Regions from separate parts of the Amnibacterium endophyticum genome, predicted to be linked through region 2. Evidence: predicted binding sites of a transcription regulator. Region 2 holds the regulator's gene; each other region holds the start of a gene.
The links. The regulator HrcA, encoded in region 2, represses chaperone genes, less so after heat shock. The targets are predictions, from matches to a motif close to TTNGCACTCGNNNNNNNCGAGTGCNAA.
Positions count from the first base shown of each region.

Region 1: a site for HrcA is predicted at 5,324-5,350, ahead of groES (co-chaperone GroES). Genes of this name have one in related genera too.
Region 3: a site for HrcA is predicted at 1,738-1,764, ahead of groL (chaperonin GroEL). Genes of this name have one in related genera too.

Region 1 covers NZ_JBHUEA010000007.1:43,088-52,972, reverse strand. The annotation lists gene alr (alanine racemase) at 1-1,028, shown strand, start outside; gene tsaE (tRNA (adenosine(37)-N6)-threonylcarbamoyltransferase complex ATPase subunit type 1 TsaE) at 1,061-1,480, shown strand; gene tsaB (tRNA (adenosine(37)-N6)-threonylcarbamoyltransferase complex dimerization subunit type 1 TsaB) at 1,577-2,179, shown strand; gene rimI (ribosomal protein S18-alanine N-acetyltransferase) at 2,176-2,631, shown strand; gene tsaD (tRNA (adenosine(37)-N6)-threonylcarbamoyltransferase complex transferase subunit TsaD) at 2,628-3,680, shown strand; gene ACFSBI_RS06080 (DUF4190 domain-containing protein) at 3,796-4,101, shown strand; gene ACFSBI_RS06075 (THUMP-like domain-containing protein) at 4,122-5,309, opposite strand; gene groES (co-chaperone GroES) at 5,440-5,736, shown strand; gene rarD (EamA family transporter RarD) at 5,871-6,794, shown strand; gene ACFSBI_RS06060 (ABC transporter substrate-binding protein) at 6,940-8,316, shown strand; gene ACFSBI_RS06055 (branched-chain amino acid ABC transporter permease) at 8,406-9,833, shown strand; gene ACFSBI_RS06050 (branched-chain amino acid ABC transporter permease) at 9,844-9,885, shown strand, end outside.
Region 2 covers NZ_JBHUEA010000017.1:40,207-50,091, reverse strand. The annotation lists gene lepA (translation elongation factor 4) at 1-642, shown strand, start outside; gene ACFSBI_RS11545 (DUF1990 family protein) at 639-1,250, shown strand; gene ACFSBI_RS11540 (DUF1990 family protein) at 1,247-1,765, shown strand; gene ACFSBI_RS11535 (HAD family hydrolase) at 1,808-2,476, opposite strand; gene hemW (radical SAM family heme chaperone HemW) at 2,513-3,742, shown strand; gene ACFSBI_RS11525 (DUF4870 domain-containing protein) at 3,759-4,136, opposite strand; gene ACFSBI_RS11520 (DUF4870 domain-containing protein) at 4,177-4,536, opposite strand; gene ACFSBI_RS11515 (DUF4870 domain-containing protein) at 4,557-4,967, opposite strand; gene hrcA (heat-inducible transcriptional repressor HrcA) at 5,106-6,140, shown strand; gene dnaJ (molecular chaperone DnaJ) at 6,201-7,295, shown strand; gene ACFSBI_RS11500 (16S rRNA (uracil(1498)-N(3))-methyltransferase) at 7,465-8,163, shown strand; gene argG (argininosuccinate synthase) at 8,285-9,700, opposite strand; gene ACFSBI_RS11490 (HIT domain-containing protein) at 9,784-9,885, shown strand, end outside.
Region 3 covers NZ_JBHUEA010000009.1:49,951-59,835, reverse strand. The annotation lists gene groL (chaperonin GroEL) at 36-1,658, opposite strand; gene ACFSBI_RS07565 (cold-shock protein) at 1,889-2,092, opposite strand; gene ACFSBI_RS07560 (LytR C-terminal domain-containing protein) at 2,240-2,827, opposite strand; gene ACFSBI_RS07555 (DUF3263 domain-containing protein) at 2,842-3,138, opposite strand; gene msrB (peptide-methionine (R)-S-oxide reductase MsrB) at 3,285-3,695, shown strand; tRNA gene ACFSBI_RS07545 (tRNA-Thr) at 3,910-3,985, opposite strand; gene ACFSBI_RS07540 (DsbA family protein) at 4,038-4,952, opposite strand; gene ACFSBI_RS07535 (ABC transporter ATP-binding protein) at 5,177-6,274, shown strand; gene ACFSBI_RS07530 (DUF4032 domain-containing protein) at 6,271-7,566, shown strand; gene ACFSBI_RS07525 (hypothetical protein) at 7,663-8,499, opposite strand; gene rlmB (23S rRNA (guanosine(2251)-2'-O)-methyltransferase RlmB) at 8,724-9,680, opposite strand; gene cysS (cysteine--tRNA ligase) at 9,670-9,885, opposite strand, start outside.

The sequences.
Region 1 (9,885 bases), on a different contig from region 2:
TGGCGGGCACGCCGGACCTCATGGCGGTCGTGAAGGCCGACGGCTACGGGCACGGCGCGGAGATCGCCGCGCGGGCGGCGCTCGACGGCGGCGCCACCTGGCTCGGGATCGCGGATCCGGACGAGGCCCTCGCGCTGCGGGCCGCGGGGATCGACGCGCCGCTGCTCGCCTGGATCCTGCACGCCGACGCCGACTTCGGCCCCGTCGCCGCGGCCGGGATCGACCTCGGGGTGTCGAACGAGCGGCAGCTGGAGCGGGTCGCCGCGACGGCGCCCGGTGCGGTCGTGCAGCTGAAGCTCGACACGGGGCTGTCCCGCAACGGGTTCGCGCCGGAGGCCTGGGCGGCGGCCTGCACGCGCGCGGCCGAGCTGGAGCGGGCGGGCCGGATCCGGGTCCGCGGGGTCTTCAGCCACCTCGCCAACACGTCGGCCGAGGAGGACGCGCGGGCGGAGCGGCGGTTCGCCGACGGCGTCCGCGCGGCCCGTGACGCGGGGCTCGACCCCGCGCTGGTCCACCTCTCGAGCACCGCAGCCGCCCTCGGGCGGCCGCAGACCGGGCTCACGATGGTGCGCTGCGGCATCGGGATCTACGGGCTGGCGCCGGACGGGCTCGGCGAGAGCGCCCCGCTCGGTCTGGTGCCGGCGATGACCCTCGTGACCGAGGTCGCGGCGGTCCGGCGGGTCGCGGCCGGCGCGGGGGTCTCGTACGACCACGTCTGGCGCGCGGAGCGCCCCACGACGCTCGCGCTCGTGCCGATGGGCTACGCGGACGGCGTGCCCCGGGCCGCGTCGAACCGGGCCGAGGTGCTGCTCGGCGGGCGCCGGCGGCCGGTCCGCGGTCGGATCGCGATGGACCAGTTCCTCGTCGACGTCGGCGACGACGCGATCGAGGTCGGCCAGGAGGTCGTGCTGCTCGGCGATCCTCGGACGGGGGCGCCGTCCGCGGCCGAGTGGGCGCGGTGGGCGGACACCATCGACTACGAGATCGTGACGCGGATCGGCGCCCGCGTCCGGCGGGTGCCGGTGTGACCGAGCGGCTCGAGGTGCCCGACGCCGAGGCGATGCACGCGCTGGGCGTGCGCCTCGGCGGCCTGCTGCGCGCCGGCGACCTCCTCGTGCTGACCGGGCCGCTCGGCGCGGGGAAGACGACGCTGGCGACGGGCCTCGGGGAGGGTCTCGGCGTCCGCGGGCCCGTCAGCAGCCCGACGTTCGTGCTGGCGCGCACCCATCCCTCGCTCGTCGGCGGGCCGCCGCTCGTGCACGTCGACGCCTACCGGCTGTCGTCGCCGGCGGAGCTGGACGACCTCGACCTCGACCTGGAGGCCTCGGTGGTCGTCGTGGAGTGGGGCGCGGGGATGGTCGACGGCATGGCCGACTCCGTGCTCGAGGTCCGCATCGCGCGCGCGGACGACGACACGCGGCGGGTCGAGCTGGAGCCGACGGGTCCGCGCTGGGCCGCCGGCGTGCTCCTCGGGGCCTGAAGCGGGCCACGCTCGCGGGAGCCTCGGTCTCGGGCTCCTCCGTCGTACCTCGACCAGCGGGAGGTGGTCGGCTCGCGCGCTCGTAGGCTTGCGGGCGTGCTGCTGGCGGTCGACACCTCTGGTGCGACCTCCGTCGCCGTGGTCGAGGAGGACGGCTCCGTCGTCCGGGCGGCGTCGAGCGACGACCCCAGGGGCCACGCCGAGTCCATCGGACCGCTGCTCGCCGAGGTGCTGCACGGCCTCGACCGCGCCGCGATCACCGGCGTCGCGGTCGGCGTCGGGCCCGGGCCGTACACGGGGCTGCGCGTCGGCATGGCCGCCGCGCGCGCCGCGGCGCTCGCGCTCGGGGTGCCGGAGCTGCCGGTCCTCAGCCACGACGCGCTCGCGCTCGCGGCGCTCGAAGCGGGCACCGGGCTGCCGCTCGTGGTCGTCGCGGTCGCGAAGCGGCGCGAGCGCTTCGCGACGGTCTACCGCGAGCTGGACGGCGCGGCGCTCCCTCGCCGGGCCGGGGAGCCCGCGGTCGGCGCGGACGTGGTGCCCGAGGCCCTGCCACGGGCCGAGGGCGCGGTGGACGCCGCGCTGCTCGGCCGGATCGCCGCGCTGCGCCGTACCGCCGACGTCCCGCTGGAGCCCGCGGAGGCCCGCTACCTCCGGAGCCCGGACGTGACGCTCTCGACGCCGAAGCGGGTCGGCTCGTGAGCGCCGCGATCCGGGCCGCGACGGAGGCGGACCTGCCGGCGGTGATGGCGATCGAGCGCGCGAGCTTCCCGACCGACGCCTGGAGCGAGGCGATGATGCGGGAGGCGCTCGCCTCGGGCCACGCCTCGGTCGCCGAGGACGCGCGCGGCGTCGTCGGCTACTGCGCGGTCCTCGCGCCCGCCGGCAGCGGCGACGCCGACGTGCTCACGATCGCCGTCGCGGAGGGGGCCCGCCGCGAGGGCACCGGCGCGGCGCTGCTCGAGCGGATGATCACGACGGCGCGGGAGCGCCGCGCGCGACGCCTCTTCCTCGAGGTCCGCGCCGACAACCCGGTCGCGCAGCGCCTCTACGAGTCGCGCGGCTTCCGGGCCGTCGGCCGGCGTCCCCGGTATTACCAGCCGGACGGCGTCGACGCGATCGTGATGCGCCTCGACCTGGCGGCCGCCGCATGAGCGCCGCGCCGCTGGTCCTCGGCATCGAGACCTCCTGCGACGAGACGGGCGTCGGGATCGTGCGGGGCCGCGAGGTGCTCGCGAACACCATCGCGAGCTCGATGGCGGAGCAGGCCCGCTACGGCGGCGTCGTGCCCGAGATCGCCGCCCGGGCGCACCTCGAGGCGCTCCGCCCCACGCTCGACGCGGCGCTCGCGGAGGCGGGCGTCGGGCTCGGCGACCTCGACGCGATCGCGGTGACCGCCGGGCCCGGGCTCGCCGGCGCGCTGATGGTGGGCGTCGGCGCGGCCAAGGGGCTCGCGGCCGCGACCGGGCTGCCGCTGCACGGCGTGAACCACCTCGTCGGCCACGTGACCGCCGACCTGCTGCACGCCCGCGGCGCGGAGCCGCAGCCGGAGGAGCTCCCGACCGTGGCGCTGCTCGTCTCCGGCGGCCACACCTCCCTGCTGCTGGTCCGCGACCTGCTGACCGACGTCGAGCCCCTCGGCGAGACCCTCGACGACGCGGCGGGGGAGGCGTTCGACAAGACCGCCCGCCTGCTCGGCCTGCCCTACCCGGGCGGCCCCTCGATCGACGCGGCGGCCGCCGACGGCGACCCGGCCGCGATCCGCTTCCCTCGCGGGCTCTCGAGCGGCAAGGACCGGCAGCGGCACCGCTTCGACTTCTCCTTCTCCGGACTGAAGACCGCGGTCGCGCGGCACGTGGAGGCGGCGGGCGACGACCTGCGCGTCGCCGACGTCGCGGCGGGCTTCCGCGAGGCGGTCGTCGACGTCCTCGTGACGAAGGCGCTCGACGCCTGCGCCGAGACGGGGGTGCCGCGGCTGCTGCTGGGCGGCGGCGTGGTGGCGAACCGCCGGCTCCGCGACGTCGCCGTTCAGCGGTGCGCGGCGGCCGGCGTGGCGCTCCGCATCCCGCCCTTCTCGCTGTGCACCGACAACGGGGCCATGATCGCGGGCCTCGGCGCCCGGCTCGTCGCCGCGGGCGTCGCGCCGAGCCCCCTCGGCTTCGGCGTCGACTCGACCCTGCCCGTCCCGGTCGTCCAGGTCTGACGCCGGCGCTCCGCCCGGGACCGGGCGCGGATCGCGCTGGACACGGCCCCTCGGTCCGTTGACACCCCGCTCCGTGCGCTGGGACCATGACGGACCGTCCCCACGTGAGGAAGCCATGAGCGACTACCAGCCCACGCCCCCGAGCTCGACCCCCTACACCGGGGCGCCGTCCACCCAGGGGCGCACGAACGTGCTCGCGATCATCGCGCTCGTCCTCGCGTTCGTGGTCGCGCCCGGCGGCATCATCTGCGGCCACATCGCCCTCAGCCAGATCAAGCGCACGGGGGAGCAGGGCCGCGGCCTCGCGCTCGCCGGCACGATCCTCGGCTACGTCTTCACGATCGGCTACGTGCTGCTGTTCGTCGGGTTCGTCGCACTCGCGGTCGCGGTCAACAACTCCGGATTCTCGACCAGCCCCTGACCGCGCCCCCGGGCATCGGCTCAGCGGAGGCGGCGGCACAGCAGCGCGACGCGGCGCTTGATCGTCCGCGTCGCGATGAGCACCGCCTCGCCGTCGCCCTTGAGGCCGAGCCGGCGCCGGAACGCGGCCGGCTCGAGGTCCACGCCGCGCTTCTTGACCTCGAGCCGCCCGATCCCGCGCGCCCGCAGCTCGCGGGCGATGAGGCGCGGGTCGAGGGGGAGCACCGCCTCCACGGCGAAGCGGTCGAGGAACGGCGACGCCTCGATCGCATCGCCGGTCAGGTAGGCGATGCCGGGCCCGACCGGGTGCGAGCCCGTGGCCCGCGCCAGGTCGCCGAGCAGGCCCGACCGGATCACCGCGCCGTCGGGCTCCGCGACGACCCCGCCGAGCGGCCCCGGCGGCACGTCGACCGCGGGACCCGGCCCGGTCAGCTCCGCGGCGCCGGCACGGCCGAGCACGAGCGCGGCGCGACCGGTGCCGGGCCGCGCGAGACCGCCGGACCAGAGCACCAGCTCGGCGACCTCGCGCCCGCTCGACACCCACTGCGCCTCCACGCCCGGCGGGATCAGCTCGTGGTCGAGGCCCGGCGCCAGCTTGACCCCGGCGGCCCGCTCGCTGAGGAGCCCGGCGACGAAGTCGAGGGACGGGGACCAGTCGTCCGGGCGCAGGCGACGGGTGTCGGAGTGCCCGGCGGTGCGTCGCGCCGGGTCGAGCCAGACCGCGGCGCCGTCCGCCGCCTCCGTCGTCTCGGCCTCGCCGACCTCGACGCGGGCGCCCGGGAACGGGGCGAGGTTGTGCCGGGCGAGCGCAGCGGTGACCGGGTCCCGCTCCACGGCCCGCACCGCGAGGCCCGCGGCCGCGAAGGCGAGCGCGTCGCCCCCGATCCCGCAGCCCAGGTCGACGACGTCGTCGAAGCCGGCGGCCCGCACCCGTGCCGCGTGCTCCGCCGCGACCTCGCGGCGGGTCGCCTGCTCGAGCCCGGCCCGGGTCAGCAGCAGTCGCGCCGCATCCGGGCCGAGCCGCCCGGCGGCCCGCCGACGCAGGTCGGCCTGCGTGAGCAGGGCGGCGGTCTCGCCGGCCGAGAAGCCCGCCCGGCGCAGCGCCGCGGAGCGGGCGAACGGATCGGGCGTCCCCGGCAGCGCGGCCTCGGCCTCGAGCGCGGCGGCTCCCCGCGGGCTCATCAGGAGGTCCGCCTCCGCCTGCTCCACGGCCGTCACCGTACCTGGCACTCGGGTTGGACGAGTGCCAGGCGGGGTGCGTAGGATCGCTGACCGGCGAACGGCCTCCAGCCGGGCGCCGACGAACGTTCACGCCATACACGGAAAGCAGAGGTGGACCGTGCCGGTCTCCATCAAGCCGCTCGAGGACCGCATCGTCATCAGCCAGGTCGACGCCGAGCAGACCACGGCCTCGGGCCTGGTCATCCCGGACACCGCGAAGGAGAAGCCCCAGGAGGGCGAGGTCGTGGCCGTGGGCCCCGGCCGCATCGACGACAACGGCAACCGCGTGCCGCTCGACGTCGCCGTCGGCGACCGCGTCATCTACTCCAAGTACGGCGGCACCGAGGTCAAGGTCTCGGGCGAGGACTACCTGGTCCTCTCCGCCCGCGACGTGCTGGCGGTCGTCGTCCGCTGACGACGCATCAGCAGGAAGGGGCTCGCGCCGACGGCGCGGGCCCCTTCTCGCGTTCCCGCCGGTCCGCGTCGCCCGATGACGACGGCGCGCGCCGGCGGACGGCCGGCGTCGTCCCGCAGCAGTAGCGTCGTCCGGTGCCCGACGAGACCAGCTCGCGACGAGCCGGTCTCGCCTACGGGATCGGCGCCTACGCCCTCTGGGGCGCGATGCCCGTCTACTTCCTGCAGATGCGCCCCGCCGGCCCGTTCGAGATCGTCGGCTGGCGCATCCTCTTCTCCCTCGTCTTCTGCGCGCTGCTGATCGTCGCGACGCGATCCTGGCAGCGCCTCCGCGCGGTGCTGCACGACCGGCGAGCGGCGCTGCTCTTCGGGCTCGCCGGTGCGCTCGTCTACATCAACTGGACCATCTACGTCGGCGCCACCACCACCGGGCACGTCGTGGAGGCGGCCCTCGGCTACTTCATCAACCCGATCGTCACCGTGCTGCTCGGCGTCGTGGTGCTGCGGGAGCGGCTGCGCCCCGGGCAGTGGGCCGCGGTCGCCGTCAGCGCGATCGCCGTCGTGGTGCTCGGCGTCGAAGGCGGCACGCCGCCGCTGATCTCGCTCGGCCTCGCCTTCTCGTTCGGGCTCTACGGCCTCGTGAAGAAGCGGGCCGGCGCCCGCGTCGACCCGCTGTCCGGGCTGACGCTCGAGACGGTCTGGCTCGCGCCGGTGGCGGTCGTGCAGCTGCTCGTCCTGGGCCTCGGCTCCGGGCTCGCGTTCGGGACGGCGGGGTGGTACCCGAGCCTCATGCTGGCCTCCGCGGGCGTCGGGACCGCGGTGCCCCTCCTGCTGTTCGCGTCGTCGACGCGACGGCTGCCGCTGTCCGTCGCCGGCTTCCTGCAGTACCTGGCGCCGATCCTGCAGTTCGCGACCGGCGTGTTCCTGCTGCACGAGCCGATGTCGCCCGGGCGCTGGGCCGGCTTCGCACTGGTCTGGACGGCACTGGTGCTGCTCGTCGGCGAGACCCTCCTGCACGGCGGACTCCGCCGCAGGGCGGCGCCCGTCCCGATCGCGTGACCCCTGCTTCGAGGGTCACGGATTGCTAACGATGGGCCGTATCCGCCCATTCTGGAAACATGCTTGGAACACGGCATCCCTACGGTTGCCGCACCGTGCTCCCCAGGGCGCGTCTGCCATCACACGACAGAACTGAAGGATCCGAATGCTTGGACACCTGCGTCAGGGCCGCCGCCTCGCCGCCCTCGCCATCGGCGCCACGGCCGCGATCAGTCTCGCCGCCTGCTCCGGCACCTCCCAGAGCGGCAACAGCGCCGCTCCGTCCACCGGCGCGTCCTCCTCGGCGTCCACCAGCGCCGAGGCGCTCCCGGCCGTTGCGACCTGCACGGGCAACGAGGACGAGAAGACGACCTTCAAGCTCGGCACCTTCCTGCCGCTGACCGGCTCGCTCGCCTTCCTCGGCCCGGCCGCCGTGGCCGGCTCCGGCCAGGCGCTGTCCGAGATCGCCGCCGCCGGCGGGGTGAACGGCGAGGCCCCCTGCGTCCTCGGCGTCGACTCGAGCGACACCGACAACCCGACCATCGGGCTCAACAACGTCAAGAAGCTGCTCGCCGCGAACGTGTCGGCGATCCTCGGTGCGGAGTCGTCCAGCGTCACGCTGAACGTGCTGCCGACCGTCGAGGCGCAGAGCACCGTGATGTTCTCCCCGGCGAACACCGCGGACGAGCTGTCGGGCGCCTCGAAGTGGTACTTCCGCGACGCGCCGAACAACACGGTCGAGGGCAACGCGCTCGGCCAGCAGATCGTCACCGACGGCCACAGCAAGACCGCGATCCTCGTCTTCAACGACGCGTACGGCACCAACCTCCGCGACGCGACGCAGAAGGCGATCGAGGAGGCCGGCGGCTCGGTCGTCTACGGCGCCAAGGGCAAGGGCCAGGAGTTCCCGTCGACCGAGACCAACTTCAGCGGCATCGTCTCCGACGCCCTCGCGACGAACCCCGACTCGCTCGTCATCATCGCCTTCGCGCAGACGTACCAGATCCTCCCGGCGCTGGCCTCCGCGAACTTCGACTTCAAGAACGCCTACTTCGTGGACGGCAACCTGAACGACTACTCGAAGGACGCGAACGGCAAGGACACCTCCAGCCAGCCCGACCTGACGGGTGCGAAGGGCGCCACGCAGGGCGCGAACCCCTCCGAGGACCTGAAGAACCTGCTGACCGGCTGGTACAAGAAGAACGAGCCGAACGCGAAGCCGATCACGGCCTTCGGGTACGGCGCCGAGTCCTACGACGCCACGATGATCATGGCGCTCGCCGCCCAGCGGGGCGGTTCCTCCGACCCGGCCACGATCCAGGAGAACATCCTGCCGGTCACCGGTTCCGAGAACGGCAAGGTCTGCAAGACCTACAAGGACTGCCTCGACCTGCTGAAGGGCGGGACCAAGAACATCTGGTTCCAGGGCTACTCGGGCATCGGTCCGCTGAACGAGGACCACGACCCCTCGACCGGCTACATCTCGATCTACCAGTACGAGGGCAAGTCGCCCAGCAAGTTCCTCCAGGCCGTCAAGGGCTGATCAGGGGATGAACACGGGGCCCGGCCGGCATCACGCCGGCCCGGCCCCGATCCCGGTCCTGCCCGTCCACGACCGAGCGGAGCGCCGCCGTGCCTTCTTCCGTCCGTAACGCCCGCACCCGCCGGGCCAACCCGCTGATCCTCCTGCTCGCCCTGCTCGGCGCCGCGCTCGCGGTGCTGACCGGAGCGGCCCCCGCCACCGCCGCGACGACGCCGTCGCCGACGCCCAGCTCGTCCGTGACGGGGAGCCCGACGCCGAGCCCCTCGGCCAGCGTCGTCGAGAACGCCACCATCCAGGCCGTCGCACCGCCCTGCCGCGTCGACGCGGGGTCGGGCTGCATCGCCGGCACCCTCCGCGACGGCAACGGGAACGCCGTCAAGGGCGTGCGGGTGGCCGTGAGCACCTCCTCCGGCGACACCGCCACCGCCACCTCCACCGCGACCGGGCAGTTCGCCTTCAAGGTCAGCGAGAGCGGCACCTACAACCTCACGGTGAACCGCGGCACGCTGCCGAACGGGGTCACCGCGCCGGAGAACACCCGCCAGGTCCAGGCCGTCGTCGGCGCGCTCCGCGCCGCCTTCTTCCCGCTCGAGGGCACCTTCAGCGGCTCGGAGGCGACGGGGACGCAGCAGAACAACTCGTTCCTCGCCCGCGCCTGGCGCCAGGTGTCGCAGGGGCTGCTGCTCGGCCTGCTGCTCGCCCTCGCCGCGATCGGCCTGTCGTTGATCTACGGCACCACGGGCCTGTCGAACTTCGCGCACGCGGAGCAGGTGACGCTCGGCGGCCTGCTCGGCTACCTCTTCGCCATCCAGCTCGGGCTGCCCTTCGTGCTCGCCACCGTGCTGGCGGTGATCTGCTGCGCCGCGACGGGCTACGTGCAGGACCGGTTGCTCTGGTCGCCGCTCAGACGCAAGGGGCTGCCCCTGACGCAGCTGATGGTCGTCACCATCGGTCTGTCGCTCGCGGCCCAGTACCTGTTCCAGTACCTGTTCGGCCCGCAGGTCCTGCCGGTGTCGAACAGCATCCAGCGCAACACGGGACCGCTCGACATCACGCCCGCCGCGTACTGGTCGATGCTCGTCTCGATCGTGGTGCTCGTGCTCGTCGGTCTCGCGCTGCAGCGGACCCGGCTCGGCCGGGCGGCCCGCGCGGTCGCCGACAACCGGGCGCTCGCCGCCGCCTCCGGTATCGACGTGGACTTCGTCATCCGCGTGATCTGGACCGTGGCGATGGGGCTCGCGGGACTCTCCGGCGTCCTCTACGGCCTCGTGTACGGCGGCGTCTCCTGGAGCACCGGCGTCGCCCTGCTGCTGCTGCTCTTCGCGGCGGTCACCCTGGGCGGACTCGGCACCGCGTTCGGCGCTCTGGTCGGGTCGCTCGTGATCGGCCTGGTCGTGCAGCTGTCGACCCTGTTCCTGTCCAACAACGTCAAGTACGCGACCGCGCTGCTGATCCTCATCGTGGTCCTGATCTTCCGGCCCCAGGGCATCCTGGGCCGGAAGGAACGCGTCGGCTGAAGGGCGTCCCATGTTCATCTCAGACCTCTTCGTCGGCTTCGGGGCGCAGATC
Region 2 (9,885 bases):
GAGTACCCGGTCGGCAAGGTCGCCGAGGTGCGGGAGCCGGTCGTGAAGGCGGCGATCCTCACGCCGAAGGACTACGTCGGCGTGGTGATGGAGCTGTGCCAGAGCCGTCGGGGATCGTTGCAGGGGATGGAGTACCTGTCCGAGGACCGCGTGGAGATCACGTACACGATGCCGCTCGGCGAGATCGTGTTCGACTTCTTCGACAACCTGAAGAGCCGCACCGCCGGCTACGCGAGCCTCGACTACGAGCCGGTGGGGGAGCAGACCGCCGACCTCGTGAAGGTCGACATCCTGCTGCAGGGGGAGCGGGTCGACGCGTTCAGCGCGATCGTGCACCGCGACAAGGCGTACGCCTACGGCGTGCTGATGACGGAGCGGCTGAAGAAGCTGATCCCGCGCCAGCAGTTCGAGGTGCCGATCCAGGCCGCGATCGGCGCCCGGATCATCGCCCGCGAGTCGATCCGCGCGATGCGGAAGGACGTGCTGGCGAAGTGCTACGGCGGTGACATCACCCGCAAGCGCAAGCTGCTCGAGAAGCAGAAGGAGGGCAAGAAGCGGATGAAGACGATCGGACGGGTCGACGTGCCCCAGGAGGCGTTCATCGCGGCGCTCTCCGGGGACACCGAGGTTGCCAAGAAGTGAGCGCGCAGGGCCCTGCGCGCCGGTCCACCGCCGCGCAGGCGGTGCCCGGCCTCAACTACACCGCGCTCGGCGCGAGCGTCTCGCCGGACGTCGTCGCCTACCCGCCGGCCGGCTTCGCGGCGGCGGAGCAGCGGCACCGCCTCGGCAGCGGCGCGCACCGCTTCGAGACCGCGGTGCGCTCGCTGATGACCTGGGGCGCGCTCCGCGCGGCCGGGTTCGGCGTGGAGGACGTGCGCGCGGACGACGCGAGCCGCACCGACGCGCCGCGCTTCCTCGACGACGGCACGCCGTGGGTGACCCCCGGGATGACGGCGACCATCACCTCCGCGGACGCCGCGGCCTGGGCCGGGCCGGTCAAGGTCGTGACCGTGGTGGAGGAGCCCGGCCGCACGGGCTTCGCGTTCGGCTCGATGCCCGGTCACGCGGCCTGCATGGAGCAGTACCTGCAGGTCGAGCACGCCGACGACGACGCCGTCTGGACCGTGCTGCGCACCGTCTGGGCCTCCTCCGGCGGCCGCTTCAGCCCGGCCGCACGGCTCACCGCGACGCGGCTGAAGCGCCTGGACGAGCGGATCGTGCGCGCGCTGCACCCCTCCAACGCGGCATGACGCCGACGTACCGCTTCGCGACCGGAGCGGTGCTCACCGACGCGGTGCCGGTCGGGTTCCGCGCGCTGCGGCGCACCGCGGACGTCGGCCCGGCGGAGGTCTTCGAACGGCAGGGCGCCGCGGTGCTCGACTGGGCCGTGCAGCGGCGCAGCGGCATCGCCGTGCGCGACCCGTCCAGCCGGGACGCGAGGCGGGTCGAGGAGGGGCTGGAGGCGCGGGTCGCGATCCCGCTGCTGCGGCTCGGTGCGGTCCGCCTCGAGGTCGCGGCGCCCGTGCGCGTGGTGCGGGTGCTCGACGGGCCGGACGCGATCGGCTTCGTCTACGGCACGCTGCGCGGGCACCCGGAGGTCGGCGAGGAGTCGTTCGTCGTCCGCCGCGAGCGCGGCCGCTGCGTCCTCGAGCTGCGCGCGCTGTCCCGGCCCGCCTTCCCGTACTCGCTGGCGCCGCTCGTCGGCCGCACGTTCCAGGCGCGGTACACGACCCGCTACCTCGAGGCCCTCGCCGTTCCGCTTTGAAGGTGATCCGGCGCAGCCGGATCACCTTCAAAACGGAACCGGTCAGAGCGCCGTCAGCGTCTCGAGGAGGGCGGGGAGGCCCTCGACGAGGTCGGGGATCACGAGCACCGCGGACGTGGCCCGCAGCGCCTCCTGGTCGTACGCGCCGGTCGCGACCGCGATGAACGGGAAGCCGACCGCGTCGGCCGCCGCACCGTCGGCCGGGGTGTCGCCGAGGATCACCGCCGCGGCGCCGTCGAGCGCGTCCCGCGCCGTCGCGGTGAGGTCCGAGCGCACCGGGGTCCGGTCGCCGAAGAACGAGCGGTCCCAGTCGAAGGCGTCGACGTCGACGCCCGCGCCCTGCAGCTTGACCTGCGCGCGATGGCGGGAGTTGCCGGTGAGCAGGCCGTTCGTCCACCCGGCGCCCGCGACGGCGTGCAGCGCGTCGTCGACGCCGGCCGTGGCGGTGCGGCGCGCGGCGTCGGTGAGGTAGGCGTCCGACAGCTCGTCGAGCCGGCGGGAGACCGCCTCGCGGTAGGCGGGGTCGCCGCCCCACCGCGTCAGGCGCTCGAGCACGATCCCGGCGTCGGTCTTCCCGTGCTCCACCGCGTGCGGCTCGCCCGGCGCCGGTCCGACGCCCGCGACCTGCCGGATCGCGTCGTGGTAGAAGGTCCCGGCCTTCGCCGAGTTGTACAGCAGGGTCCCGTCGACGTCCCAGAGCACGATGCGCACGCGTCCATCCTCCCGGGCTGGGACGATGGGGTCGTCATGCCCAGCGCCCTGCCGATCGCCGACCCGGCGCCCGAGGACGGCCTGCTGCCGGCATCGGCGCGGGACGGCGCCCCGGACCGCCGCTTCGGCGTCTACCTGCACGTGCCCTTCTGCCGCGTCCGCTGCGGCTACTGCGACTTCAACACGTACACGGCCGGCGAGCTGCGCGGGGAGCGCCGCGAGGACTTCGCGGGCCGCGCCGAGGCGGAGCTGGCCTTCGCGCAGCGGGTCCTCGCGGGCAGCGGGCTGCCGGAGCGCCCCGCGAGCACGGTGTTCTTCGGCGGCGGCACCCCGACCCTGCTGCCCGCCCACGACCTCGCCCGGATGCTCGGCGCCGTCCGCGACCGCTTCGGGCTCGCCGACGGCGCCGAGGTGACGACGGAGGCGAATCCCGACTCGATCGACGCCGCCGGCCTCAGGCTGCTCGCCGACGCCGGCTTCACCCGCGTCTCCTTCGGCGTGCAGTCCGCCGTCCCGCACGTGCTCCGCACGCTCGACCGCACCCACGACCCGGAACGGGTGCCGCAGGTCGTGGGGTGGGCGAGGGAGGCGGGCCTGCAGGTCAGCCTCGACCTCATCTACGGGACGCCGGGGGAGTCGCTGGCCGACTGGCGCACGAGCCTCGACGCGGTGCTCGCGCTCGAGCCCGACCACGTGTCGGCCTACGCGCTGATCGTGGAGGACGGCACCGCGCTCGCCCGCCGCATCCGGTCCGGCGAGGTGCCGGAGCCCGACGACGACCTGCAGGCCGACATGTACGACCTCGCGGACGAGCGCTTCGGCGAGGCGGGCCTGCGCTGGTACGAGGTGAGCAACTGGGCGCGCAGCGACGCGCACCGCTCGCGGCACAACCTCGCCTACTGGACCGGCGAGGACTGGTGGGGCGTCGGCCCGGGCGCCCACAGCCACGTGGGCGGCGTCCGCTGGTGGAACGTGAAGCACCCCGCGGCGTACGCGCAGCGGCTCGTCGCCGGGCGGTCGCCGGCGGCGGGGCGCGAGACGCTCGCCCCCGACGTGCGGGACGTGGAGCGGGTGCTGCTCGAGACCCGCCTGGTCGACGGGCTCCCCGTGTCCCGCCTCGCGCCCGAGGGGCGCCGGCAGGTGGCGGGGCTGATCGCCGACGGGCTCGTCGACCCCGCGGCGGCGTTCGCGGGACGGGTCGTGCTGACGCGGCCCGGGCGCCTGCTGGCCGACGCGGTGGTGCGCCGGCTGCTGCCCGTCGCCTGAGGGTGCTCCTCCCGCGTCAGCGGATCATCGGGAACGACAGGGGGTAGGTGTACGGCCGCCCCTTGTTCGCGGAGACCGCCGCGATGATCGAGAACACGATGGTCACGACGTAGATCGCCGCGGTCAGCAGGAAGCCGACCAGCACGATCCAGAGCGCGATGGCGATCACGCTCGCGATCGCCATCGTGATCTGGAAGTTCAGGGTGGTCGCCGCCTGCTGCCGGACGAAGGGGCTGCGGTCCTTGAAGACGAGGAAGATGATCAGCGGGCCGAGCCAGCCGATCGTGCCGACGCCGACCACGATCCCGACGAGCGCGGAGACGTGGGACATGACCGCCCACAGCCGCTCGTTCTCGGGCGTCAGCGGCTGCGCCGCGGGTGCTGGATCGGTCACGGGGGTCTCCTCCTGGTCGGGCGCCTCGCGGCGCGTGCCGCTACTTCACGAACGCGATGGTGAGCGGGTAGCGGTACACCTCGCCCCGGTTCGCGGCGACCGCGGCGATGATCGAGAACACCACGTTCACGACCGCGACCGCGAGCGGCAGGAAGAACAGGATGCCGAACGAGATGGCCGTCAGGATGTACGCGACGACCGCGGCGATCGTGATCGTGATCTGGAAGTTCAGGGCGTTCCGCGCGTTGTCGCGCACGAAGACGCCGCGGTCCTTCAGCAGCAGGTAGCCGATGATCGGCGAGATCACGCCGATCACGATGCCGCCCACGTGGATGAGCGTCGAGTAGAGCCGCTCGTTTTCGGGCGTCAGCGGCTGCGCCGTGGACTGCTCGTACGACATGGGTGTGGTCCTCTTCCGGTTCAGCGCACGAGGCGCAGGGCGATGGGATAGCGGTAGCCGCCGCCGTGCTGCACGCGCAGCCCGGCGATGATCGAGAGCACGACGACCACGACCCAGACGGCGAGCTGGGCGAGGCCGACGAGGAAGCCGAGCAGGTCGGGCACGAGGGCGACGGCGACGGGCAGCGCGCGGCCGACGAGATCGAGGATCTGCCCGAGGATCGCGAGCCCGACCCAGGCGATCAGCGCCGTGAGCGAGAAGTTCAGCGCCTCCCGCGACTCGCTGCGCACGAAGGCGCCGCGGCCGCCGAGGATCACGAGGACCAGCAGCGACGGCAGGAAGCCGACGATGTTGCCGAAGTGCGCGAGGGAGGCGTAGAGGCGTTCGTCGGCGTCGGACAGCGGCGGCCTGGCAGGGGACGGGGCCGACATCGTGCCCTCCTCGTCGCGCTCGGCGGTCCTTTCGGGTGACGCTCAGGGTAGCGATCCGCGGACCGGTCGCGCCAGAGGCCGGAGCCCCTTCGGTACGATTGGCAGTCAGGATCGGGGAGTGCCAGCGGAGGGAGCGGGATGGTCTCGGAGCGGGGGCTGGAGGTGCTGCGCGTGATCGTGCAGGACTACGTCGCCTCGCGCGAGCCGGTGGGCTCGAAGACCATCGTGGATCGGCATGCCTTCGGCGTCTCGGCCGCGACGATCCGCAACGACATGGCGGCGCTCGAGGAGGACGGCCTGATCGCTGCGCCGCACACCTCCAGCGGGCGCGTGCCGACCGACAAGGGCTACCGCCTCTTCGTCGACCACCTCGCCGAGGTGCGGGCCCTGAGCCCGGCGCAGCGGGTCGCGATCCGGGCGTTCCTCGAGGGCGGCGTCGACCTCGACGAGCTGCTCGGCCGCACCGTCCGGGTGCTCGCCCAGCTGACGAACCAGGTCGCGCTGGTGCAGGTACCGGTCGTGCCCCGCTCCTACGTCCGGCACGTCGAGCTCGTGCTGCTGTCATCGGCCCGCCTGCTCGTCGTGCTCATCACGGACTCCGGCCGCGTGGACCAGCGCGTCGTCGAGCTCGCGCCGGAGCACCGGGACCAGCTGGACGACGAGGCGCTCGCCGACCTGCGCGCCCGGATCAACGGCACGCTGGTGGGCCGGCTCATCGCGGACGTCCCGCCCGCGCTCGCGGCGGTGGGCGAGGCGCTGCCGCCGGCGCGCCGGGGCGTCCTCGACCGGATCGGCGCCGCGCTCGCCGAGGCCGTCGACGACCGTCGGCAGGACCGGCTCGTCATGGCGGGCGCCGCCAACCTCGCGCGCACCGAGCGCGACTTCCCGGGCAGCATCCTCCCCGTCCTCGAGGCGATCGAGGAGCAGGTGGTGCTGCTGCGCCTCTTCCGCGAGATGGAGCTCGACGGGCGGGGCGTGTCCGTCTCGATCGGCCGCGAGAACCCCTCCGAGGGCCTCGCGGAGGCGTCGATCCTCGCGGGCGGCTACCGTTCCCAGGCCGGCGGGCTCGCCCGCATCGGGGTGCTCGGGCCCACCCGCATGGACTACTCGGGCAACATCGGCGCGATCCGCGCCGTCGCCCGCTACCTCTCCAGACTCCTCGGCGAGGAGTGATCCGACCCGCCGCCGCGAGGCGGCCCCGCACGTCCCGCGCAGGCGGGAGGAGGAACCGCTGTGGCTGACCACTACGAGGTGCTGGGCGTCGCCCGCGACGCCTCCGCCGACGACATCAAGAAGGCCTACCGGCGGCTGGCGCGCCAGCTGCACCCCGACGTGAACCCCGGCGCCGACGCGGCGGAGCGGTTCAAGGACGTCACGCACGCCTACGACGTGCTGTCGGACCCGCGGCAGCGCCAGGAGTACGACCTCGGCGGCTCGGGCGGCGGCCAGCAGTTCGGCTTCGGGGACATCTTCGAGACGTTCTTCGGCGGGGGCGGCGGCCGCGCCGCTGGCCCGAAGTCGCGGCAGGAGCGCGGCCAGGACGCCCTGCTGCGCGTCGAGATCGACCTGCAGGACGTGGTCTTCGGCGTGCACCGCGACCTCGAGATCGACACCGCCGTGCTCTGCGACGTCTGCGACGGCGCCTGCACCCAGCCCGGCACCACCGTCCGCACCTGCGACATCTGCCACGGGTCGGGCCAGATCCAGCGCACGGTCCGCTCCCTGCTCGGCAACGTGATGACGGCGAGCCCCTGCACGGTCTGCCGCGGCTACGGCACCGTCATCCCCTACCCGTGCACGAACTGCGCCGGCCAGGGCCGGGTGCGCGCGCGCAAGACGGTTGCCGTCGACATCCCCGCGGGCGTCGAGACCGGCCTCCGGCTGCAGCTGGCGGGCCAGGGCGAGATCGGTCAGGCCGGCGGCCCGGCCGGCGACCTGTACCTCGAGATCAAGGTGCGGCACCACGACACCTTCAGCCGGGCGGGCGACGACCTGCTCGCGACGCTGGAGGTGCAGATGAGCGACGCGATCCTCGGCACCACGATCACGCTCGACTCGCTCGACGGGCCCGTGGACCTCGAGGTGCGGCCCGGCGTGCAGAGCGCCGACGTGCTGACGATCGCGGGCCGCGGGATCACCCGGCTGCGCGGCGGCGGGCGCGGCGACCTGAAGGTCGGCGTGCAGGTGCTGACGCCGACGAAGCTGGACCACAAGGAGCGCGAGCTGATCCGGCAGTTCGCCGGCCGCCGCAAGGCGCAGCCGCCGCAGTTCGCGCACTTCCAGCAGGGCCTCTTCACGAAGCTGCGCGACCGCTTCCTCGGCGTCTGATGCTCCCCGCGCTCCCGTCCGCCCCGGATCCCGGGCGGGCCCGCTCCCGCGCCGCTGGTCGAGGTGCGAGCGCAGCGAGCCTCTGCGCTGGTCGAGGTGCGAGCGCAGCGAGCCTTTCCGCTGGTCGAGGTGCGAGCGCAGCGAGCCTCGAGACCACCCCCGCACGCTGATGGCGCACTTCTACCTCGCGACCGCGCTCTCCGCCGAGCACGCGGAGCTGACGGGCGAGGAGGCGCGGCACGCGGCGCAGGTCGCCCGCCTGCGCGCGGGGGAGCGGGTCGTCGTGGGCGACGGGCGCGGCCGCACCGCGGACGCGGAGGCGGTCGCCGTCGCCCGGGACCGCGTCGAGCTGCGCGTGCTGGACCTCCGCGAGGAGCCGGAGCCGAGCCCCAGGATCACGCTGGTGCAGGCGCTCGCGAAGGGCGGCCGCGACGAGCAGGCGGTGCAGGCCGCGGTCGAGCTCGGCGTCGCCGCGATCGTCCCGTGGCAGGCGACGCGGAGCGTGAGCCGCTGGACCGGCGCGAAGGTCGAGTCGGGCCGGGAGCGCTGGGCGGCGATCGCTCGGGAGGCGGGCAAGCAGGCGATGCGCCCGTGGGCCGCGGAGGTCCTGCCGCTGCGTTCGACCGCCGAGGTCGCGGCGCTGCCCGGGCTCGTCGTGCTCGAGCCGGGCGCGCCCGTGCGGATCGCGGACCTCCCGCCCGGCGACGCGACCCTCGTCGTCGGCCCGGAGGGCGGCATCGCCCCCGAGGAGCTCGCGGCCTTCGACGCGGCGGGCGCGGCCCGCGCGCGCCTCGGCCCGCACGTGCTGCGCACCTCGACCGCGGGCCCCGCCGCGCTCGCGGCGCTCCTCGCCCCGCGCTGGCCCTGACCCCGCCGTCCGCGTATTCGGAGCCAGGTCACGGATTCGGCGCTGCTGGCGGGCGATTCCGGCACTGTGCGGCGAATCCGCGGGCGGTGCGAGCGAATGCGCGCGCGGACGCGATCGCGGGTCAGTCGGTGCCGAACTCCATCGCCGCGGCGTCGAGGGCGTCCTCGGCGGAGTCGTCCTTGCCCGAGCTCGCGATGTGCGACGCACGGCCGGGGGTCAGGTCGCCGACGAGGTCCGCGACCGTGGAGCCGAGCACCGCGTGGCCGTCGAAGAACTCGAGCTTCGAGCGCGAGTCGGCCAGGTCGAGGTTCCGCATCGTCAGCTGGCCGATCCGGTCGTCCGGGCTGAAGGCCGCGTCCTCCGTGCGCTCCATCGACAGGCGGTCGGGGTGGTACGTCGCGTTCGGCGAGACGGTGTCGAGGATCGTCCAGTCGTTCCCGCGGCGCAGCCGGATCGTCACCTCGCCGGTGATCGGCAGGCCCACCCAGCGCGTCAGCGACTGGCGCAGCATCAGCGACTGCGGCTCGAGCCAGCGGCCCTCGTAGAGCAGGCGGCCGAGCCGGCGGCCCTCCGTCATGTAGGAGGCGAGCACGTCCTCGTTGTGGATCGCGCTCACGAGCCGCTCGTAGGCGAGGAACAGCAGCGCCATGCCCGGCGCCTCGTAGATGCCGCGGCTCTTCGCCTCGATGATGCGGTTCTCGATCTGGTCCGTCATGCCGAGGCCGTGCCGGCCGCCGACCGCGTTCGCCTCCTGCACCAGCGCGACCGCGTCGTCGAAGCGGCGCCCGCCGATCGACACCGGCCGCCCCTCCTCGAAGCCGACGGTCACGTCCTCGGTCGCGATCTCGACGGAGGGGTCGGTGGCCTTCACGCCCATGATCGGCTCGACGAGCTCGATGGAGGCGTCGAGGTCCTCCAGCTTCTTCGCCTCGTGCGTGGCGCCCCAGATGTTCGCGTCGGTCGAGTACGCCTTCTCGGCGCTGGCCCGGTAGGGCAGCCCGCGCTCGGTCAGCCAGGCGGACATCTCCGCGCGGCCGCCGAGCTCGCCGACGAACCGGCGGTCGAGCCACGGCTTGTAGATGCGCAGGTCCGGGTTCGCGAGCAGCCCGTAGCGGTAGAAGCGCTCGATGTCGTTGCCCTTGAAGGTGGAGCCGTCGCCCCAGATGGAGACGCCGTCGTCCGCCATCGCGCGCACGAGCATCGTGCCGGTGACCGCGCGGCCGAGGGGCGTGGTGTTGAAGTAGGGCATGCCGCCGGCGCGGATGTGGAACGCGCCGCAGGCGAGGGCGGCGAGGCCCTCCTCCACGAGCGCCGCGCGGCAGTCGACGAGCCGCGCGCCCTCGGCGCCGTAGGAGCGGGCGCGGTCCGGCAGCGCGGAGAGGTCCGTCTCGTCGTACTGGCCGAGGTCCGCCGTGTAGGCGAAGGGCACGGCGCCCTGCTCGCGCATCCAGGCCACCGCGACGGAGGTGTCCAGGCCCCCGGAGAAGGCGATGCCGACGCGCTCGCCGACGGGCAGGTCCGAGAGGATCTTCGACACGGGACGAGACGCTACCGGCAGGCGCGCTCCGCCTTCCCGCGCGGGCAGCGCCCCCGGGGTGCGCGCGGGTACGCTCTTCGGCCATGGCGGAGCACGCGAGCACGGAGCCCTCGGTGTTCACGCGCATCCTGCGCGGCGAGATCCCGGGCGAGGTCCTGCTGTCGACGGAGGACGTCTTCGTGCTC
Region 3 (9,885 bases), on a different contig from region 2:
TAGGTGCCCGGCCCCTGCCGTGGTTCAGCGCTGGATCAGAAGTCCATGCCCGCACCGGCGTCCGCGCCCACGGGGGCGGCGGACTTCTCCGGCTTGTCGGCGACGACGGCCTCGGTGGTGAGGAACAGGCCCGCGATCGACGCCGCGTTCAGCAGCGCGGAGCGGGTGACCTTCACCGGGTCGTTGATGCCGGCGGCCAGCATGTCGACGTACTCGCCGGTCGCGGCGTTCAGGCCGTGACCCGACTCGAGGCCGCGCACCTTCTCGGCGACGACGCCCGGCTCGAGACCGGCGTTCAGCGCGATCTGCTTGAGCGGCGCCTCGACGGCGACCTTGACGATGTTCGCGCCGGTCGCCTCGTCACCCGTGACCTCGAGCTTCTCGAACGCCCGCTTGCCGGCCTGGATCAGGGCCACGCCGCCGCCGGCGACGATGCCCTCCTCGACGGCCGCCTTCGCGTTGCGCACGGCGTCCTCGATGCGGTGCTTGCGCTCCTTCAGCTCGACCTCGGTCGCCGCGCCCGCCTTGATGACGGCGACGCCGCCGGCGAGCTTGGCGAGACGCTCCTGCAGCTTCTCGCGGTCGTAGTCGCTGTCGGTGTTGTCGATCTCGTTGCGGATCTGCTGCACGCGGCCGGCGATCTGCTCGGCGTCGCCCGCACCCTCGACGATGGTGGTCTCGTCCTTGGTGATGACGACCTTGCGGGCCTGGCCGAGCAGGTCGAGGGTGACGTTCTCGAGCTTGAGACCGACCTCCTCGCTGATGACCTGGCCGCCGGTCAGGATCGCGATGTCCTGCAGCTGCGCCTTGCGGCGGTCGCCGAAGCCCGGCGCCTTGACGGCGACGGACTTGAAGATGCCGCGGATCTTGTTGACGATCAGGGTCGCGAGCGCCTCGCCGTCGACGTCCTCGGCGATGATCAGCAGCTGCTTGCCGGTCTGGATCACCTTGTCGACGATCGGCAGCAGGTCCTTGATGTTCGAGACCTTGCTGTTGACGATCAGGATGTACGGGTCCTCGAACACCGCCTCCTGACGGTCGGCGTCGGTGACGAAGTACTGCGACAGGAAGCCCTTGTCGAAGCGCATGCCCTCGGTCAGCTCGAGCTCGGTGCCGAAGGTGTTCGACTCCTCGACGGTGACGACGCCCTCCTTGCCGACCTTGTCGATCGCCTCGGCGATGATCTCGCCGATCTGCGGGTCGCCGGCGGAGATGCTCGCGGTCGCGGCGATCTCCTCCTTGGTCTCGACCTCCTTGGCGCCGTCGAGCAGCTCCTGGGACACGGCCGCGACGGCCTTGTCGATACCGCGCTTCAGGCTGATGGGGTCGGCGCCGGCGGCGACGTTGCGGAGGCCCTCGCGCACCAGCGCCTGGGCGAGCACGACGGACGTGGTCGTGCCGTCACCGGCGACGTCGTCCGTCTTCTTCGCGACCTCCTTGACCAGCTCGGCGCCGATCTTCTCGTAGGGGTCCTCGAGCTCGATCTCCTTGGCGATGGAGACGCCGTCGTTCGTGATCGTGGGGGCGCCCCACTTCTTCTCGAGCACGACGTTGCGGCCGCGCGGGCCGAGCGTGACGCGCACGGCGTCGGCGAGGGTGTTCAGGCCGCGCTCGAGGCCGCGGCGGGCCTCCTCGTCGAAGGCAATGATCTTCGCCATAGGTGTTCTCGTCCTCCCTGGACGGTGACGGATGGAAGCCGGCGGCGGGGGTGCCCTGATCGGGCGCCTCACCGGCCGCCTGGCACTCGGCAGGACCGAGTGCCAATCACCAATCCTGGCAGTCGACCCCGGCGACTGCAAGCCGACGGACCTGCGGCGCGCTCAGCCCTCAGCGATCACGCAGCCGCTCATCCCGGCGCCGCGCGGCGGCCCGCTACGACCCCTCGGGATCAGACGGGGCGGACGCCCTCCGCCTGCGGGCCCTTCTGCCCGGACCCGACCTCGAGCTCGACCCGCTGCCCCTCGGCGAGCGAGCGGTAGCCGGTCATGTCGATGGCGCTGTAGTGCACGAACACGTCCTGCGCCCCGCCGTCCAGGGTGATGAACCCGTAACCCTTCTCGGCGTTGAACCACTTGACGGTGCCGCTGGTCATGCGGTGCTGCTCCTCGATCGCGCGGGCGGGCGCGAGGCCCGATGCGCGCCATCAAAGCAGCGCCGGAAGGGCCCGGACGGCCCGTCGAGCCGATCGGCGACGCATCTCAACACGTTCGTAACGGCGGCGAAACACGGCGGCCGCGGATCAGCCCTTCGGGCTCCAGTCGCTGCCGAGCACCACGGTGAGCCGCTGCGAGCCGGGGGCGCCGAAGCGGTCCGTCTTCGCGGTCCGCTCGATGCCGAGCGACTTCGCGAGGCCCTTCGCAGCGCCGAGCTGATCGGCCTCCGCGTAGTAGACGGTCGACGTCGTCCTGTCCTGCACGTCGGCGTTGGCGGTCGAGACCACGTTCCACCGGTCGCCCTGCAGCACCCGGGAGGCGGAGGCCGCGAGGCCGGTCGTGGTCGTCGCGTTCAGCACCGCGACCTTCGCGCCCGGGTCGACCGTGGCAGCCGGCCCGGCTGCGGCGGCCGACACCGGGTTCAGCGGCGTCTCGGCCGCACCCACCCGGCCCTCGATGAATCCGAGCCCGAGCACGCCGACGGCGACGAGCGCGCCCGTCGCGAGCGCGGCCCAGCCGAAGGTGGCCAGACCGCGCCGACGGACCGGTGCGCGGTGCGCGCCGACCCGGGCGAGATCCGCCGGCACGTCGTCGAAGCGGTCGCGCGGGCGGGCTGCGCTGGCGGCGGCGGGGCTCCGGCCTGCTCTGCTCCCCGCGCCGATGGTGATCGGCACGGCTCCGGTGGCGCTCAGCTCGAGTGCCGGCGCAGCAGATCGGCGCGCCGTACCGTTCGAGCATCGCGGAGGCGCTGCAGGCGCTTCACGAGCATGGGGTCCTCCCGGAGGGCTGCGGGCGTCTCGATGATCGCTCCGAGCCGCTGGTAGTAGCGGGCCGCCGAGATGCCGAACTCCTCCCGGATCGCCTCCTCCTTGCGCCCTCCGCGGCGCCACCAGGCGCGCTCGAAGGCGAGGACGGCGAGGTCCCGGGACGACAGCTCGGGCCCGGCGCCCGGCTCCTCGGACGGCTGCGGTCGGGGTTCGTCCATCTGGCTTCCGATCCTCTCCGCGTACGTCCGCTCCCCCGTGTTCGGGGGAATAAGAGGGATGCTAGAAGCGCTGGATCCTCCGACGACGGAAGCGGCGTGTCGTGTCCCGCCGCCCGTGCCCGTTCGAGCCCCGGAGGAGAGCGCAGATGGCGTACGAGATCACCAAGACCGATTCCGAGTGGCGAGCCGCCCTCGACCCGAACGAGTTCAAGGTGCTGCGCGAGGCCGCCACCGAGCGGCCCTGGTCGGGCGCGCTGCTCGACGAGCACCGGCCCGGTCTGTTCCGCTGCAAGGCGTGCGCGGCGCCGCTGTTCACCTCGACGTCGAAGTTCGACTCCGGCTCGGGCTGGCCGTCGTTCTACGAGCCGGTCAGCTTCGACGCCGTCGAGCTGAAGCAGGACCGGACGTGGGGCATGGTCCGCACGGAGGTCCTGTGCGCGACCTGCGGCAGCCACCTCGGCCACCTGTTCGACGACGCACCGCAGACGCCGACCGGCGACCGCTTCTGCATGAACTCGGTCTCGCTGGCGTTCGACGGCGACGCGAAGCAGGACTGATCCGCACGAAGGGCGCCTCGGCTCAGGCCGAGGCGCCCTCCGCCGTCTCCGGCCCCTGCGAGACGCACGCCCGCCTCAGGGCCTGCGGAGCAGCACAGGCTTCGATCCGCCCGCCCACCGGACCCGACCGCAGCGCTGCGAAGCGCAGGCCCGCCTCAGGGCCTGCGAAGCAGCACAGGCTTCGATCCGCCCGCGGATCGAAGCCCATGAACACTGGAGCCGAGAGTCGGAATCGAACCGACGACATCCGCATTACAAGGGCGGCGCTCTACCGACTGAGCTATCCCGGCGTGGCCTCAAGCGTACGGCGGGGCGGCGCGTCGGCGCCGCCCCGCCGCCGGCTCACTTCGAGGCGCTGGGCGTGGGGGTGGGCGTCGGAGTGGCCCCGGTCGTCCCGCCCACGGAGGTGACGAAGGCCCCGAACGCGGCGGTGTCGGAAGGGGCACCGGTGTAGTACTGCCCGTTCACGAGCACCGTCGGGGTGCTGCCGCCCCAGCTGGGCGGCAGCGCGGCGCCCTGCAGCGCGCCGCGCTTCTCGGTGAACTCCGCCGTCCTCGCGGTCACCCAGGCGTCGAACCGGGAGTCCTTGACGGCCTGGCTGACCTGGTCGAGGTTCTTCACGCCGACCTGGCGCGCCACCGCGATGATCTGGTCGTCCGACGGCCCTGACGTGGCCACGCCCTCCTCGGGCTGGATCGCGTACAGCCGCGTGTGGAACGCCTCCCACTCGTTCGGCGACCAGTTGGCGACCGCGGCAGCCGCGTTCGCGGCGCGGGTCGAGTACTTGTCGGGGTAGAGGCGGTCGAGGATCGCCACCGGGTAGTACTGCACGATCGCGGCGCCGCTCTTCACGAGCTCCTCGACCTGCGGCCCGTTGCTGTCCTCGAACTGCTTGCAGTACGGGCAGGCGAAGTCCTCGAAGATCTGGATGCGGACCTTCCCGTCGCTGCTGGTCGCCTCCGGCGACGGGGTGGCGCTGGCGGCGGCGGCCGGCGTCCGCACGGCGGTCAGCTGGGGCCCCTCGAGGGTGATGCCGCCGTTCGCCATGTTCGCCGGACCCGGTCCCGGCGGCCGCACGGAGTTGACGATGATGACCGCGACGACGGCCACGATCGCGATGATCACCGCACCGATCGACACCTGCAGGACCGCGCGGTTGCGCTTCTCCCGCTTCTGCTGCCGCACCCGCTCCTGGCGCGCCTTCTCGCGCGCGGCGTCGCGCCGCTCGTTCTTCGACTGCCTCGGGGCGTTCGACATCCCATCCCTCCACGTGCGCCGACGGGTGGCGACACGGCGATGCAGCGTAATCGGCGTGTCGATGACGGCGTGCCCGGCGCCCTGAGGATCGCCCAAGACGCTCGACCGGCGGCGCGGCGACGTGGGATACTCCATCCGCCGATGCGACGGTGCACCGGCATGACCGACTGGTCATCCTCACTACGGATCGTCCGGCACGTACCTGCCGGTGAAGGAGAACAGCAATGGCGACCGTGACGTACGACCACGCGACGCGGCTCTACCCGGGCGGCACCCGCGCCGCCGTCGACTCGCTCAACCTCGACATCGCGGACGGCGAGTTCCTCGTGCTCGTCGGCCCCTCCGGGTGCGGCAAGTCGACCTCCCTGCGCATGCTCGCGGGCCTCGAGGAGGTCAACGACGGCCACATCTACATCGGCGACAAGGACGTGACCGACATCCCGCCGAAGGACCGCGACATCGCGATGGTCTTCCAGAACTACGCGCTGTACCCGCACATGACCGTCGCCGAGAACATGGGCTTCGCCCTGAAGATCGCCGGCGTCAACAAGGACGAGCGGGCCACCCGCGTCCAGGAGGCCGCGAAGCTGCTCGACCTCGAGCCGTACCTGGCCCGCAAGCCGAAGGCCCTCTCGGGCGGTCAGCGCCAGCGCGTCGCGATGGGCCGTGCGATCGTCCGCCAGCCGCAGGTCTTCCTGATGGACGAGCCGCTGTCGAACCTCGACGCGAAGCTGCGGGTGCAGACGCGCACGCAGATCGCCTCGCTGCAGCGCCGCCTCGGCGTCACCACCGTGTACGTCACGCACGACCAGACCGAGGCGCTCACGATGGGCGACCGCATCTGCGTGCTGAAGGACGGCATCCTGCAGCAGGTCGGCTCGCCGCGCGAGCTGTACGAGCGCCCGGCGAACGTCTTCGTCGCGGGCTTCATCGGCAGCCCGGCGATGAACCTGTTCCCGGCGGACCTGACCGACGAGGGCGTGGCCTTCGGCGGCACCACGCTCCCGCTCACGCGCGAGGTCATCAGCGCCTCGAGCGGCAAGCAGGTCACGGTCGGCGTGCGGCCCGAGGACCTCGAGGTCGGCACGTCCAAGAGCGACGGCCTGCCCGTGACGGTCGACCTCGTCGAGGAGCTCGGCGCGGACGGCTACCTCTACGGCCACGCGGACATGAGCGGCCGCCGCATCGACATCGTGGCGCGGGTCGACGGCCGTCAGCACCCCGAGGTCGGCGACGTCGTCTACCTGCACCCGGCGCAGAACCACACGCACGTGTTCGACGTCGAGTCCGGCGAGCGCCTGTCCGCCGCCGTCACGGCTTGAGCGACGCCTTCGGGGAGTCCCTCTCCATCACCGCGGCCACGGTGGATCCGGCTCTGCTGGATCTGCCGTGGTCGCTCCCCCTCGAGCAGTGGACGAGCGAGCACATCGCGGCGCTGCCCAAGGGCATCTCGCGGCACATCGTGCGCTTCGCGAACCTCTCGGGGTACGTGATCGCGGTCAAGGAGACGTCGGCCGACCTCGCCCAGCGCGAGTACGACATGCTCCGGACGCTGCAGCGCCTCGAGGTGCCGTGCGTCGAGCCGCTCGCGGTCATCCAGGGACGCACCGACGAGAACGGTGCGCCCCTGGAGACCGCGCTCGTCACCCGGCACCTCCGGTTCTCGCTGCCCTACCGCGCGCTCTTCTCGCAGATGCTGCGCCCGGACACCGCGACCCGGCTGGCGGACGCCCTCGCGCTGCTGCTCGTGCGGCTGCACGTCATCGGCTTCTTCTGGGGCGACGTGTCGCTCTCCAACACGCTCTTCCGGCGCGACGCGGGCGCCTTCGCCGCGTACCTGGTCGACGCGGAGACGGGCAAGCTGTACCAGGGCGGCCTGTCGAAGGGGCAGCGGGAGAACGACCTCGAGGTCGCCCGGGTGAACATCGCCGGCGAGCTGATGGACCTGGCCGCGGGCGGGCACGTGGACGAGGACCTCGATCCCCTCGTGACCTCCGAGCGCATCGTCAGCCAGTACCGGATGCTCTGGAACGAGCTGACGGGCCGCGAATCCTTCTCGTCGGCCGAGCGCTGGCGGATCAACCAGCGCGTGGACCGGCTGAACACGCTGGGGTTCGACATCGAGGAGCTGTCGATCCGCACCGCGGAGCACGGCAGCGAGGTCGTCATCCAGCCGAAGGTCGTCGACGCGGGGCACCACACCCGGCGCCTGCTGCGCCTGACCGGGCTGGACGCGGAGGAGAACCAGGCGCGGCGCCTGCTGAACGACCTCGACCAGTGGCGGCACGCCTTCGGCAAGGGCCACCTGGACGAGGAGATGGCGGCGCACGAGTGGGTCGCGGGCGTCTTCGAGCCCGTGATCCGCGCCATCCCCCGCGAGCTGCGGGGGAAGCTCGAGTCCGCGGAGATCTTCCACCAGGTGCTCGAGCACCGCTGGTTCATGTCGGAGCGCCAGTCGCGGGACGTGCCGCTGGCCGAGGCGCTGAACTCCTACGTCGAGGAGATCCTGCGGCACCGCCGCGACGAGGCCGCGCTCCTCGAGCCCGTCACCGGCGGTCTCGCGGTGCCGACCCGGATCAGCGCCGGCCCGGAGGACTGGCGCGCCACCGTCTGACCGGCGCCCGTCTCCTGCAGCAGGATCGCTGCCTTCCAGCAGGATCCCTGCCCGTCAGCCCACCTGCTGGAGGGCGGAGATCCTGCTGCAGGGCGCTCACGGCGCGACCGGCGCGTGCTGCGCCATCACCGCCACGATCGCGTCGAACACCTCCCGCCAGCGGTAGACGATCGCCGCGTAGGAGAACTGCAGGACGATCCGTCCCTCCCGCATGACCCGGACCACCCGGGCGCGATCGCGAGTGAACGCCTCCTGCTGAGCGTGGTGCTCGCGCCCGTCCGCCTCGATCGCGAGCCAGCCGTCGATCTCCAGGTCGAGGCGGTCCCGGCTGCGCAGCACCACCTGGATCGACGTCGAGATGCCGCTCACCGCGAGCCGGTACCGGAGGATCGACTCGGTCCCCGACTCGCTTCGGGCATCGAGGTGCGTCAGGAGATGGTGGTTGCGCTCCGGGCCGCGCCGCACGAGCGCCTCCAACCGGTTGCGCGACATCAGCCGCCGGCGCAGCAACGAGTCGAGGACGGCGACGAGCATGTGCGGCGGCTGGCACTCGAGGGCGTCGCGGAGCGCGAGATCGATGGGCGGGACCGCGAAGGCCGAGCCGCCCGCCATCTGCCGTCCGTGCCAGTGCCGGACGACCCCGACGCCCTGATCCCTGCCGGCGGATCTGCGCCCGGAGGCCGAAGGCGGGAAGAAGACGTGGAGGCCGCTGTCGGGCGGGCACCACGCCCCGTGGAGCCGGAGCGCCGACACGCAGCCCACCCGCCCTCCCATCCTCATGGCGAGCACGGCCTCCTGCGGCGTGCTCGAGGTGCCGTACCAGCCGTCGATGACGCGGAACCTCTCCCCGCACTCGATGGACGCCCGGATCGACTGCTTCGTCTCCCCGAGCGCTCGGAGCTCGGCGGTCGTGAAGAACGAGAACGTGCCCATGCCGAGAACCCTGGCCCGCCCGGAGGGCCGGCGGACGGGATCTGCTCCTCGGATCCAGGATCCCGCCCGCTCATGACCTGGGGAGGAGCGGACTCCTCCCCATCCCGCGATCACCCCGCAGGATCCCCGCCTGCCCTTCAGCAGGACCCCTGCCCTCGAGCAGTGGATCGGACGGGCAGATCTCCTGCTCGAGGGCAGGGATCCTGCTGACGGGCTCCGCGGGGCTACTCGGAGGCGGCGCGGGTCGTGGCGATCGCGTAGAGCGCGATCGAGGTGGCGACCGACGCGTTCAGCGACTCGGTGGCGCGGCCGATCGGGATGGAGACGATCTGGTCGCACAGCTCGCGCACCAGGCGGGAGAGCCCCTGGCCCTCGCTGCCCGCGACCACGAGCAGCGGCCGGTCCGCCAGCTCGAAGGACGGCAGGGCGACGTCGCCGTCGCCGTCGAGGCCGATCACGAAGACGCCCCGCTGCTTGTAGGCGGTGACCGTCTGCGCGAGGTTCGACGCCATCGCGACCGGCACCCGCGCGACCGCCCCGGCCGACGACCGCCAGGCGGCGGCCGTCACGCCCGCGGAGCGCCGTTGCGGCAGCACGACGCCGCTGCCGCCGAACGCGCCGACCGAGCGGATGATGGCGCCGAGGTTGCGCGGGTCGGTCACGCCGTCGAGCGCGACGACGAGCGCCGGCGTCGCACCCTCCAGCAGGTCGAACGGGTGCGCGTACTCGTACGGCTTCACCGACAGGGCGACGCCCTGGTGCAGCAGGTCGCCGCCGGTCAGCCGGTCCAGCTCGGGCCGCATCACCTCGAGCACGGGCAGGTCCCGCCGGTTCGCGATCGACAGGATCTCGCGGACGCGGTCGTCCACCTCCATGCGCGCGGCGAGGTGGAGGGTCGTGGCGGGGATGCGCGCGCGCAGCGCCTCGAGCACCGCGTTGCGCCCCGTCACGATCTCGTCGCCGGACGCCTTCCGAGCCCGCGGCGCCTGCCGCGGCGCACCCTGCCCGCGCTTCTCCGCGAGCCGCTCGGCGGCCCGCTTGCGCTTGTGCGCGGCGTGGTACTCGCGGTCCTCCGCCTTCGGCGTCGGGCCCTTCCCCTCCAGCGCCTTGCGCCCGCGGCCTCCGCTGCCGACCTTGGTGCCCTTCAGGTTCGGGCTGCGCCGTCTCGAATCACCGGCCATCGATGCTCCACCTCGTCCCGTCCGCGCCGTCCTCGAGCGCGATGCCCGCGGCGGCCAGCTCGTCCCGCACGCGGTCCGCGGCGGCCCAGTCCTTCGCGCGCCGCGCGGCGGCCCGCTCGTCGAGGAGCCGCTGCACGAGCGCGTCGAGCGCCCCGGCGGCGGCGTCCCCCGCACCCGGCTGCGCGACCGGGTCGACCCCGAGCAC